Linked DNA regions of Shimia isoporae. The protein of the gene in region 2 interacts with the protein of the main gene of each other region in a pairwise test. Links are inferred from orthologs where the notes say so. Each region holds a gene or a part of one and is shown on either strand. Other genes may lie near its edges.

Region 1 (3,310 bases), on a different replicon or contig from region 2:
CTCCCAAACGCTGTCCGCTGCCGCCTCCAGCGCCTTTCGCTTTGCTGGAGCTGGTGCAAAGGCCAATTCCGCAGCTGCGGCTTTGGCATTCTGGCCAAGCTCGGTCATCAGGGCGGGGATATCTGCGATGTCTTTCATCAGATCAGTCCTTTGCGTTTCAGGTTTGTTTATTTCAACTCGTTTATCAATTTGCCGGTCAAAGTGCCATGTCATCCCTGTGGATCAACGCGGCACGTCCCGGATACCCCAGCAGGGGTTCTATGTCTCGGCTGTGATGTCCCTTGATTTTGTCCGCATCGCTGGCCTTGTAGGCAGTCAGCCCCTGCCCGAGCTTGTGACCGTCAGCATCGGAAATGATCACCGGGTCGCCGCGCTCGAAATCACCAGTCACATTCGTCACGCCCGCAGGCAAGAGGCTTTTGCCCTGCCCCAATGCGCGCGCGGCGCCGGCGTCTACCACCAGAGTGCCTTGCGGCTTCATTGATCCGATCCAACGTTTACGCGCCAAATGCGGTGTGCCCTGTGCCGTGAACCATGTGGCATTTGCACCATTTTCCAACGCCGAGATAGGGCGGCTAACCGACCCTTCTGTAATGGCCATAGCGCAGCCTCCGGCAGTTGCGGTTTTTGCCGCCATCAGTTTGGTGATCATGCCGCCCTTAGACAGGCCAGATACACCCTCGCCAGCCATATCTTCGATTTCGGCGGTAATCTCATCAATAATGTCGAAACGCTGCGCGCTCGGGTTTTCCATCGGGTTGGAAGAATAGAAACCGTCGACATCAGACAACAATACCAACCGGTCAGCACCTGTTGTCAACGCGATCTGCGCCGCCAAACGATCGTTGTCGCCATAACGAATTTCGTCCGTAGCAACGGTATCATTTTCGTTCACGATCGGCACAACACCCAGTGAAATCAACTGTTCCAACGTCGCCCGCGAGTTCAGATACCGGCGCCGGTTAGCACTGTCTTCCAGCGTTACGAGAACTTGGGCCGTGGTTATCCCATGCGGCGCCAATGCCTCTTCGTAGGCCCGTGCCAACCGGATTTGCCCCACCGCAGCGGCAGCCTGTGACTGATCCAGAGAGAGCTCCGTTGCAGGAAGCCCGAGAGCCCCGCGTCCCAAGGCAATGGAACCGGAAGAAACGAGGATCACATCTGTGCCTCTGGCCTTCAGCATGGCCACGTCTTCCGCCAGTCCTCGCAGCCATTCGCCGCGCAACGCACTCCTGTCGCGATCCACCAGCAAGGCAGACCCGATTTTGATCACTACCCGTTTAGCGTCGGTCAGGGTTGCCAAGGCGCTTCGTCCTCGTCGCCACCTTCGGCAATCTTCTGGCGGACACGATCATCATCGATCTCCGCGCGTAAAGCTCGCAGAACCTCGGTGGTGCCTTCATGGCTGATGCCTGACATCAACATCACTGGCCCGCCAGCTACAGCCTCGAGTTCTTCCTTGAGGAACGCTCGCTCTTCATCATCCAGAGTGTCGATCTTGTTGAGAACCGTAACTCTGGGCTTCTCAGCCAATACGTCGGCGTAGTTTCCGATCTCCTGAACAATCGTTCTGTAGTCTTCAAGCAAAGTGCCGGAAGATCCATCCACCAGATGTAACAGGACTGCACAACGCTCCACGTGGCCAAGGAAAAGGTCCCCGAGCCCCCTGCCCTCCGAGGCGCCTTCGATCAAGCCAGGAATGTCGGCGACAACAAATTCGACACCATCCACGCCAACAACACCAAGGTTGGGGTGCAATGTTGTAAAGGGATAGTCAGCGATTTTGGGGCGCGCGTTTGAAGTTGCGGCAAGAAACGTCGACTTACCGGCGTTTGGCAAGCCAAGAAGCCCAACGTCCGCGATCAGTTTCAGGCGCAGCCAGATCGTGCGCTCAATCCCCGCTTGACCCGGATTTGCCCGCCGGGGTGCCTGGTTGGTAGCCGACTTGAAGTGTAGGTTGCCCCAGCCTCCATTGCCGCCTTTGGCAAGCAAAACACGCTGTCCGACTTCGGTCAGGTCGGCCACAACCGTTTCCTGATCCTCGTCCAGAATTTCAGTCCCGACGGGCACACGAAGAACAATGTCCTCGCCCGTCTTGCCTGTCCGCTGGTTGCCCATGCCCTGCTGGCCGGACTTAGCAAAAAAGTGCTGCTGGTAGCGAAAGTCTATCAGCGTGTTGAGACCCTCAACCGCTTCGGCATAAACCGATCCGCCGTTACCACCGTCGCCGCCATCCGGCCCACCGTATTCGATATACTTCTCACGCCGGAACGAGACACAGCCCGACCCGCCACCGCCTGAGCGGATGTATACTTTGGCAAGGTCGAGGAATTTCATATCATTAGGTCCTTATACGGCTTTGAGCCTGATAGCGTGACAAGCCCGAAGGCTCAATCCAGTTTCAGCGAATAGGTCCATGTCGGTACGTTTGCATCACGCGACACGGAGAAATCCTCTGCATCTCCCAGATACTGGAATCCACAATTCGTCAGGACACGTGCAGAAGCCGGATTGTCCTGAAAAACACTGGCAAAAATGGTTTTGCTGTCCAGCGGGTTCGCGGAAATGAGTGCGCGAACAGCCTCCGAAGCCAGCCCAGTGTTCCAGAAACCGGGACCGACCCAATAGCCTATCTCGACTTGCCCCTGATCCACACGTGTCAGCCCAATCAACCCCATAACTTCAGGTTGGCCATCCTGACTGCCGTCAATTGCCCAGACATCCTCGAGGCGATCGTCCGCTTGGGAACGCAGGATAAAAGCCTCGGTCGCACCAGGCGGCAGAGGATGTGGGATCGACGCAGTCATGCGCGCGACCTCCTCCAGACCAGCGTACATATCGATCAAGCCCTGATCGGATCGCCGCAGCGGGCGCAGAACAAACCGTTCCGCTTCGATCACCGGCTGATTGACGATGGTATCAAGCTTCATACCTCTTCCTCCTCAGAAAAGAACGACGAGAACCGAGCCCACTGTCAAAGCGGCCAAGGTCAACATCAAATATCGCTCTGCGGGTTTTCCCGCGACAAGCTGTGCGATCCGGTCTCCCCCATATGTCCAGATCGGGTGAAATACGGCCTGTGTCACTAACAGGCAGATGGCGATTGTAGCCGTGGCTTGCAACGCCGGTGTGTCGGGTTTCACGAAACTGGTAAATCCCGTGACAATCATCGCCCAGGCCTTCGGGTTGAGCGGGTGAACCCACAAGCCCGCTATGAAACCGGGGGGGTGTTCGGAAACACCGCTTTGCGGAGACAATCGCAGGTTTGCCACTTTCCATGCCAACCAACAGATGTACGCAGCGCTTATCC
Region 2 (3,581 bases):
TGGGACATTGTCGTAAACGTGGGCCGCCTGCCCGACCTGAGCGCAACGCAAACCGTCCTTTGTAGGAACAAACGCCTGCTTTGCGCTTCGCCAACCTATCTCGCATCGGTTGGGCACCCGGAGCATCCAAGCCACCTTTCGAGCCATAGATGTGGTTGCATCCAAGAAGACGCCGCGGATGTCACGCATTGGCGTTTTAGCAGCGATGATGGATTGGAATGCCGCGTTCGATTTACACCGGCTTTCCGAAGCAACGACGGCGAAGTTGTTCGCGCTTGGGCGCTAGATGGTTTGGGGATTGTCGAACGCTCCGAATGGAGCGTCAGAGACGACATCGACCGCGGACGACTGCTCAGGGTTCTGCCTGAGTGGTCCCTACCAGATGCCGACGTCGTCGCCATCGTGCAACCATCGCATCTGCGCCCAAAAAAAGTAACCGCCCTACTCAATCATCTCCGGGAAGGTCTTTCCAACACCTGAGCCCGACTTCAAATTTGCCCGCCTCCCCTAGACCGGGCACGCCTTTTTCGTGCAGGCTGACAACAACTGATCGCTGTTTCCCTGTTCGAGGCCTATGTTTTGTTGCTTAAGTCACTCAGTCTAGTCCTTTCGGTTTCTCTATTCTCCGGGTTGCTAAACGCAACACCGGCGATCGCCTCCTCGCTTTCAGCAGATGTCCCAGTCTGGCTGCAAAAACATGTCGGTACGGGTCACAACCAGATCGCGCCGGTCGTACTGGATAGGGCGCGTGCACTCTATCGGGAGAAGACGCAAAGTGGCGCCGTAAAAAACGGCTGCTATTTCGCAATGGACGCTACTCGACCAAGCACCGCGTCCAATGGCGCCGCACTATCTCGATTCTATGTGATTTGTGAATCGTCGAAAACCTTCAAGGCCGTATCCTCGGGATACGGAAACGGCCGTAAACTTGCCCGCGCAAACTTTTCGAATGGTCGGCAATGTGCGCGCAACTTCAGCAATGCTGAAGGCTCGAAGCTCACGGCTGGAGGCGCCTATGTAACGGCTGAATCCCGCACTTCGTTCAAGGGCTACTATCAAAGCACGTCTGGCACCAAACCATTTCTCCGCACGTTTCTTTTGTTTGACGGCGAAGGCGAGACAAGTAACGCGCGCGAGCGCGCCATTGGCGGTCACCGTGCCATGTTCCTGAAATGGCAGTGCCGAATGGAAAGGCCACAAAGCAAACACGCCGACGATGATGGATTTGTGCCTTTCGGAAGACTTGTGGATTACACCTCAGGTCGCAGCAATGGATGCACCACATGGTCAAAACCGGCGACCACGGAAATACTCAGGATCGCCGATGGCAACCCCACAACGCTTTACATCTACCCCGCATCACAGGACATCAACGCAATCGCCAAGGCGGTTAAAAAGGGAACGTCGCTGGCGCGGGCCGGGCTCTATTGGAACGAAGCCTGCCTCGCAGCTATCGGCACCCCGAAATTCTGGCCCAAACGCACACTACAGCCGATCATTAACGAATGGCGCAGTTCTTTGCCAAAGCGGCCTCCGCTTGAACTTCCGCTATGTGAATAGGTGCCCAAACGAAAACAGGCGCCCCGAAAGGGACGCCTGCAATAACTCGGTGAAAACCCGAATTACTTAACTTCGACCTCGGCGCCAGCTGCTTCCAGCTTGCCTTTGATCTCTTCAGCTTCGTCCTTGGAGACGCCTTCTTTGACAGCTTTGCCGCCGGCTTCAACCAGTTCTTTAGCTTCTTTGAGGCCCAGGCCAGTGATGCCGCGGACTTCTTTGATGACGTTGATTTTCGATGCGCCTGCAGATTTCAGGATCACGTCGAATTCAGTCTTTTCTTCTTCAGCTGCGCCGCCGGCTGCGTCGCCGCCGCCTGCCATTACAACTGCGCCGCCAGCTGCGGGCTCGATGCCATACTCGTCTTTGAGGATGGTTTTCAGTTCTTGTGCTTCCAGCAGGGTCAGACCCACGATGCTTTCGGCGAGTGCTTTCAGATCAGCCATTTTTGACTCTTTCCGTTTCTAGGTATGTGTTCCAACGTTGGGCAATTGTGCCTACGCGGTTCGTAAGTTGCTTACGCAGCCTCTGCCTTTTCCTCGATGGTAGACAGGATGGATGCGATGTTCGAAGCAGGTGCGCCAATGGCGCCGGCGATGTTGGAAGCAGGTGCGCCGATGCAGCCAACGATGGAGGCAATAAGCTCCTCGCGGGAAGGCATTTTCGACACTGCTGTAACACCAGCACGGTCCAGAGCGTTCTCGCCCATTGCACCGCCGAGGATTTCAAACTTTTTGTTATCCTTGGCGAAGTCCTCGGCCACTTTGGCTGCTGCCACAGGGTCCTCGGAATAGGTCAGAACGGTCATACCCGACAGAAGGCCACCAATGCTTTCGCATGGTTTGCCGTCCAGGGCGATCTTGGCGAGCCTGTTCTTGGCGACACGCACTGCACCACCCGCTTCGCGCGCACGCGCACGGAGGTCTTGCATGTCAGCAACCGTGAGACCCGCGTAGTGGGCAACCACTACAACGCCAGAGCTTTCAAAGATCTGGCCGAGCTCTTCGACCAACTTCTCTTTTTGTGCTCTATCCACAGTTTTACTCCAAAATTGGGGATTGCTCCCCGGCTCAGTTTTGCGCACCACAAAAGCGGCACGCGTTTAGGTCCATACAAAAGGGTTGGGAACCAAGATCGCCGAAGCGCCCAACAGGGCCCTTCATAAGAATTCTTGTCTCTTACCCCATCTCAGAAAGGAATTATTCAGACCGAAATCCGAACCCTTCGTCTTGGACAGGCCACTCACAGAGAATCAAGATGACACTCTGCGTGTGGGCAGGGCGTCTTTAGGCCCAGCCTACAGCTTTGTCCACAGGAAAGTGAAAGGATGCAATCACAACGCGCACTTCAGTTATGTGCTATGCTGCCTGTGTTTCCAAATACCCATAGAATCCCGACTTCATTTTGAGGACAACAGAATGGCATTCGTAGGCGGCACAGATCTGGACGACAGCGCACTCATCGGCAGCGAACTCGGCGACATTATCCGTGGCTACCTTGGCAACGACACCCTGCGCGGCCGCGCGGGAAACGATCGCCTGCACGGTGACGAAGGCGACGACGCACTTTGGGGCGGCGACGGTAGTGATTTGATCTTTGGCGGCGTCGGAACCGACACGCTACGCGGCGGAGCAGGTAACGACTATTTGGCCGCCGAAACTGGTAACGACTCAGTTTTTGGTGGTTTGGGTGATGATCTTATTGCTTGGGACGTCGGAGACAGCCTTTTTAACGGCGGAGGCGGAAGCGATACGCTGAGCATGGCTCGCTACATAGCAACCACAGGCATCACGATAGACTTGCGTTTGCAAAGCGTTCAGGCAACCGAGTTCGGTCAAATAACACTGCGCAGCATTGAAAACGTCATGGCCTCCGATTTCGCCGATTACATTGCCGGTAACCGGTCAGCCAACGAGCTTAATGGACGCGAAGGTAATGACACACTGCTCGGATTTGCCGGCAACGACTCATTGCAGGGCTGGTCTGGTGACGACGTCCTCGTCGGCGGCGCGGGAGACGACCTT
Region 3 (3,324 bases), on a different replicon or contig from region 2:
AGGACGTGCAGGAACGGGCAAGAGTTGAAGCTCAACGGTGCATGTCCGGCGCTGCTCCGACGGGAGAGGAAGCCGCAAAGATGCCGCTCATCCGCCAGATCGTGGACGAGGCGCTGCGGTTGTATCCACCTGCGGGCATCATTTCACGTACCGCGCAGGCGCCTGACGTCCTGTGCGCCCGCGATATCCGCCCGGGCGACACCGTGATGATCCCGATCTACGCCCTGCACCGCAATCACATGCTCTGGGACAATCCGAATGCTTTCGATCCGTCGCGCTTTGCTGACAAAAAATCCGTTGATCGATATGCCTATCTGCCTTTTGGGGACGGACCACGCATTTGCATAGGCGCAAGCTTTGCCATCCAGGAGGCCGTGATCATTCTCGCCACGCTACTGGCCCGGTTCCGGTTCGAACTTGTCGAAGGGCGCGATCCGGATCCGGTGATGATCCTCACGCTGAGACCTGACGACGGGGTCTGGCTCACCGCTAAACCCGTGTAAGAAAACAGACGTTTTGCCGACGTAATACCGACGTTATGCAGACAGCCGTTTTGACAGATTGCGCCCGCACCTTTCTGGCTTACGCGCGGCTTAAGCCGGCGGCCTGAGCCTTGGGTATTTGTGACCAGAAAGAAGGCCTGACCTAGTCAAAGGTGAAGGTTTTTGGGAAACCGTAGGGCGCCTTTTTACCGACGCCGGCGCGCTTGCCCAGCCAATCGGACATGTCCGGTTCGTGCCGCGTCTTTCCCCCCATGGACCAGCTGAGCCCCTCTTCCCAATTGAAGGTCGTGATGTCGCTCAGTCCACCATCCAGTTCCAGAGTTCCCTGTCGCCCGCGCGCCATGTTGTATTTTTGGATGCGCACACCCTTGCCACGCCCCAGTTCGGGCATTTCGGAAATCGGGAAGACAAGGAAGCGGCCGTTTTTAGACACAACAGCGACGTGGTCGCCCGACACAGGCTTACAAATTTGAGCCCGGATGTCGTCCTTTACGTTGAGCACCTGTTTGCCTGTGCGCGTCTGCGCAATAACGTCTTTTTCTGGCACGACAAACCCGTCGCCGGCACTAGAGGCCACCAGTAGCCTGCGCTCTTTGTCATGCACAAAAATGTCAACAATCTCAGCCTCGTTTGGCAAATCAACCATCAAGCGCAAAGGCTCTCCCATGCCACGTCCACCCGGCAAGTTCGCGGCGCTGAGCGTGTAAAACCGCCCGTTTGTCGCAAAGACCAGCAGCCGGTCCGTCGTTTCAGCGTGGAATATGAACCTCGGTCCGTCACCATCCTTGAACTTGAGTTCACGGGACAGATCGATATGACCAGACATGGCGCGGATCCAGCCCATCTGCGAACAAACAATCGTCACCGGTTCACGGTCGATCATCGCTTCGATCGGAACGTCTTCGACCTCTCCCGCTTCAGCAAATTGTGTGCGGCGTGCACCGCCTTCGTAGTCTTTGCCAAAAAGCTTTTTAGCTTCCTTCAACTGCTCCGAAATCCGCTCCCACTGAAGGCCTTCACTGTCGAGCAAATCCTCAAGACCGGCACGTTCCTCCATAAGCGCATCGCGTTCTCGGATAAGTTCAAGCTCTTCCAGTCGGCGCAAGCTACGAAGGCGCATGTTCAAGATGGCTTCTGCCTGCACCTCCGTCAGTTCGCCCTCTCCCTTGGCTGGCAGAGGCGATTTATAGTCTGCTTCGGAGGTAGCTCGAACGTGCTCGATTCCCCAGTCCTCGGCCATAAGAGCCTGTTTGGGAGCGTCGTCGTAGCGGATAATATCGATCACACGGTCCAGATTTAGGAACGCAATGATAAAGCCTTCCAAAACCTCCAAACGGTGGTCGATCTTCTCCATTCGGTGTTTGGATCGACGGATTAGGACCTCACGCCGGAAATCCAAAAACGCACGCAGCACTTCCTTCATGGAACATACTTTGGGCGTCACACCGTCGATCAGCACGTTCATGTTCAAGGAAAAGCGCACTTCGAGATCCGAGGTCCGGAACAGCATATTCATAAGAACGTCCGGATCCACGTTCTTGGATTTGGGTTCCAGGATCAGGCGAATGTCATCGGCGCTTTCGTCCCGAACATCGCCAAGGATCGGCACCTTCTTCGTCTGAATGACTTCTGCCAGTTTCTCTATCAAGCGCGATTTTTGCACCTGATAGGGGATTTCCGTGACGACAATCTGCCACTGGCCGCGACCCAAGTCTTCTTTTTCCCACTTGGCGCGCAAACGGAATGAACCGCGTCCAGTCCGATAGGCCTGCGCGATATTTTCCTTTGGCTCGACGATCACGCCGCCGGTCGGAAAATCCGGCCCCGGAACATAGTTCAGCAGGGTATCATCGCGCACATCCGGCGTCTTGATCATATGAAGGCAGGCGTCGCACAGCTCGGAAATATTGTGCGGCGGAATGTTGGTTGCCATCCCAACCGCAATCCCACTGGCACCGTTGGCCAGCAGGTTCGGGAAAGTGGCTGGCAAGACGACCGGTTCGTTCAGCGTCCCGTCATAATTTTCACGGAAATCAACAGCGTTTTCGTTGAGACCTTCCAGCATGGCTTCTGCCACAGAGGTCATCCGCGCCTCGGTGTATCGGCTCGCAGCTGGATTATCGCCGTCGATATTCCCGAAATTACCCTGACCATCGACCAGCGGATATCGGACGTTAAAATCCTGTGCCAAACGCGCCATCGCGTCATAGATCGCGGCGTCGCCGTGCGGGTGATAATTGCCCATCACATCGCCCGAAATCTTTGCAGACTTACGGAATCCTCCGGACGACGACAACTTGAGCTCGCGCATCGCATAGAGAATGCGGCGATGCACCGGCTTCAACCCGTCTCGTGCGTCAGGCAGAGCCCGATGCATGATCGTGCTGAGTGCATAGGTCAGATAGCGCTCGCCAATCGCACGGCGCAGCGGTTCAGTCACATTCTGGGCGGAGAAATCGTCGTCGATCAGGTCGGTCATAAAGCGGTGATACCCAAGCCCGCGACGCCGGTAAAGCAGATGGATGGGGACAATTCAGGTTTTTTCCCCTCAGAATCGACTCCTGCCCTCGATAATCTGCTATTGTGACGCGTGCCTTTGTAGTGACGTGCCTAATATTTTCGGAGATTTCATAGTGAACAAGTTTGTTGTTGTCAGTTTTGCGTTCATGGGATGGGCGTTTTACGAACTCAGCGGCGGTTCCGATTTTGAACCGACGTACCGTCGCGACGTTGTAGAGGCTCAATCCCAGAAATCCCCTGTTACTCCTGAACCCGCGCGCATCACTGCAACGCCGATTGAACCTGTTGTGACCAAAGCTGC

Evidence for each region.
Region 1: the proteins of rplL (region 2) and obgE interact in binary tests that used the Escherichia coli proteins (3 or more experiments, as listed by UniProt). The link is inferred for Shimia isoporae from one-to-one orthologs.
Region 3: the proteins of rplL (region 2) and BXY66_RS11695 interact in binary tests that used the Escherichia coli proteins (3 or more experiments, as listed by UniProt). The link is inferred for Shimia isoporae from one-to-one orthologs.

The regions. Positions count from the first base shown.
Region 1 is NZ_SMGR01000001.1:1,504,283-1,507,592, forward strand. Bases 315-3,310 are described here. They hold obgE (GTPase ObgE), read right to left. Parts: upstream 2,338-3,310; coding sequence 1,291-2,337; downstream 315-1,290. Other genes in these bases: proB (glutamate 5-kinase), read right to left, coding at 315-1,303; BXY66_RS07365 (GNAT family N-acetyltransferase), read right to left, coding at 2,391-2,930; BXY66_RS07370 (LysE family translocator), read right to left, coding at 2,943-3,310. Outside these bases: BXY66_RS07350 (glutamate-5-semialdehyde dehydrogenase), read right to left, coding at 1-138; more of proB, read right to left, coding at 197-314. UniProt on the Escherichia coli protein: An essential GTPase which binds GTP, GDP and possibly (p)ppGpp with moderate affinity, with high nucleotide exchange rates and a fairly low GTP hydrolysis rate.
Region 2 is NZ_SMGR01000003.1:20,132-23,712, forward strand. What follows is about bases 314-3,266. They hold rplL (50S ribosomal protein L7/L12), read right to left. Parts: upstream 2,004-3,266; coding sequence 1,623-2,003; downstream 314-1,622. Other genes in these bases: BXY66_RS14430 (LysR family transcriptional regulator), read left to right, coding at 314-480; BXY66_RS14435 (murein L,D-transpeptidase catalytic domain family protein), read left to right, coding at 808-1,560; rplJ (50S ribosomal protein L10), read right to left, coding at 2,075-2,593; BXY66_RS20705 (calcium-binding protein), read left to right, coding at 2,976-3,266. Outside these bases: more of BXY66_RS14430, read left to right, coding at 1-313; more of BXY66_RS20705, read left to right, coding at 3,267-3,581. UniProt on the Escherichia coli protein: The binding site for several of the GTPase factors involved in protein synthesis (IF-2, EF-Tu, EF-G and RF3). Is thus essential for accurate translation.
Region 3 is NZ_SMGR01000002.1:1,823-5,146, forward strand. Bases 315-3,324 are described here. They hold BXY66_RS11695 (DNA topoisomerase IV subunit A), read right to left. Parts: upstream 2,983-3,324; coding sequence 646-2,982; downstream 315-645. Other genes in these bases: BXY66_RS11690 (cytochrome P450), read left to right, coding at 315-503; BXY66_RS11700 (SH3 domain-containing protein), read left to right, coding at 3,137-3,324. In the rest of the region: more of BXY66_RS11690, read left to right, coding at 1-314. UniProt on the Escherichia coli protein: Topoisomerase IV is essential for chromosome segregation; it is the principal protein responsible for decatenating newly replicated chromosomes. It relaxes supercoiled DNA.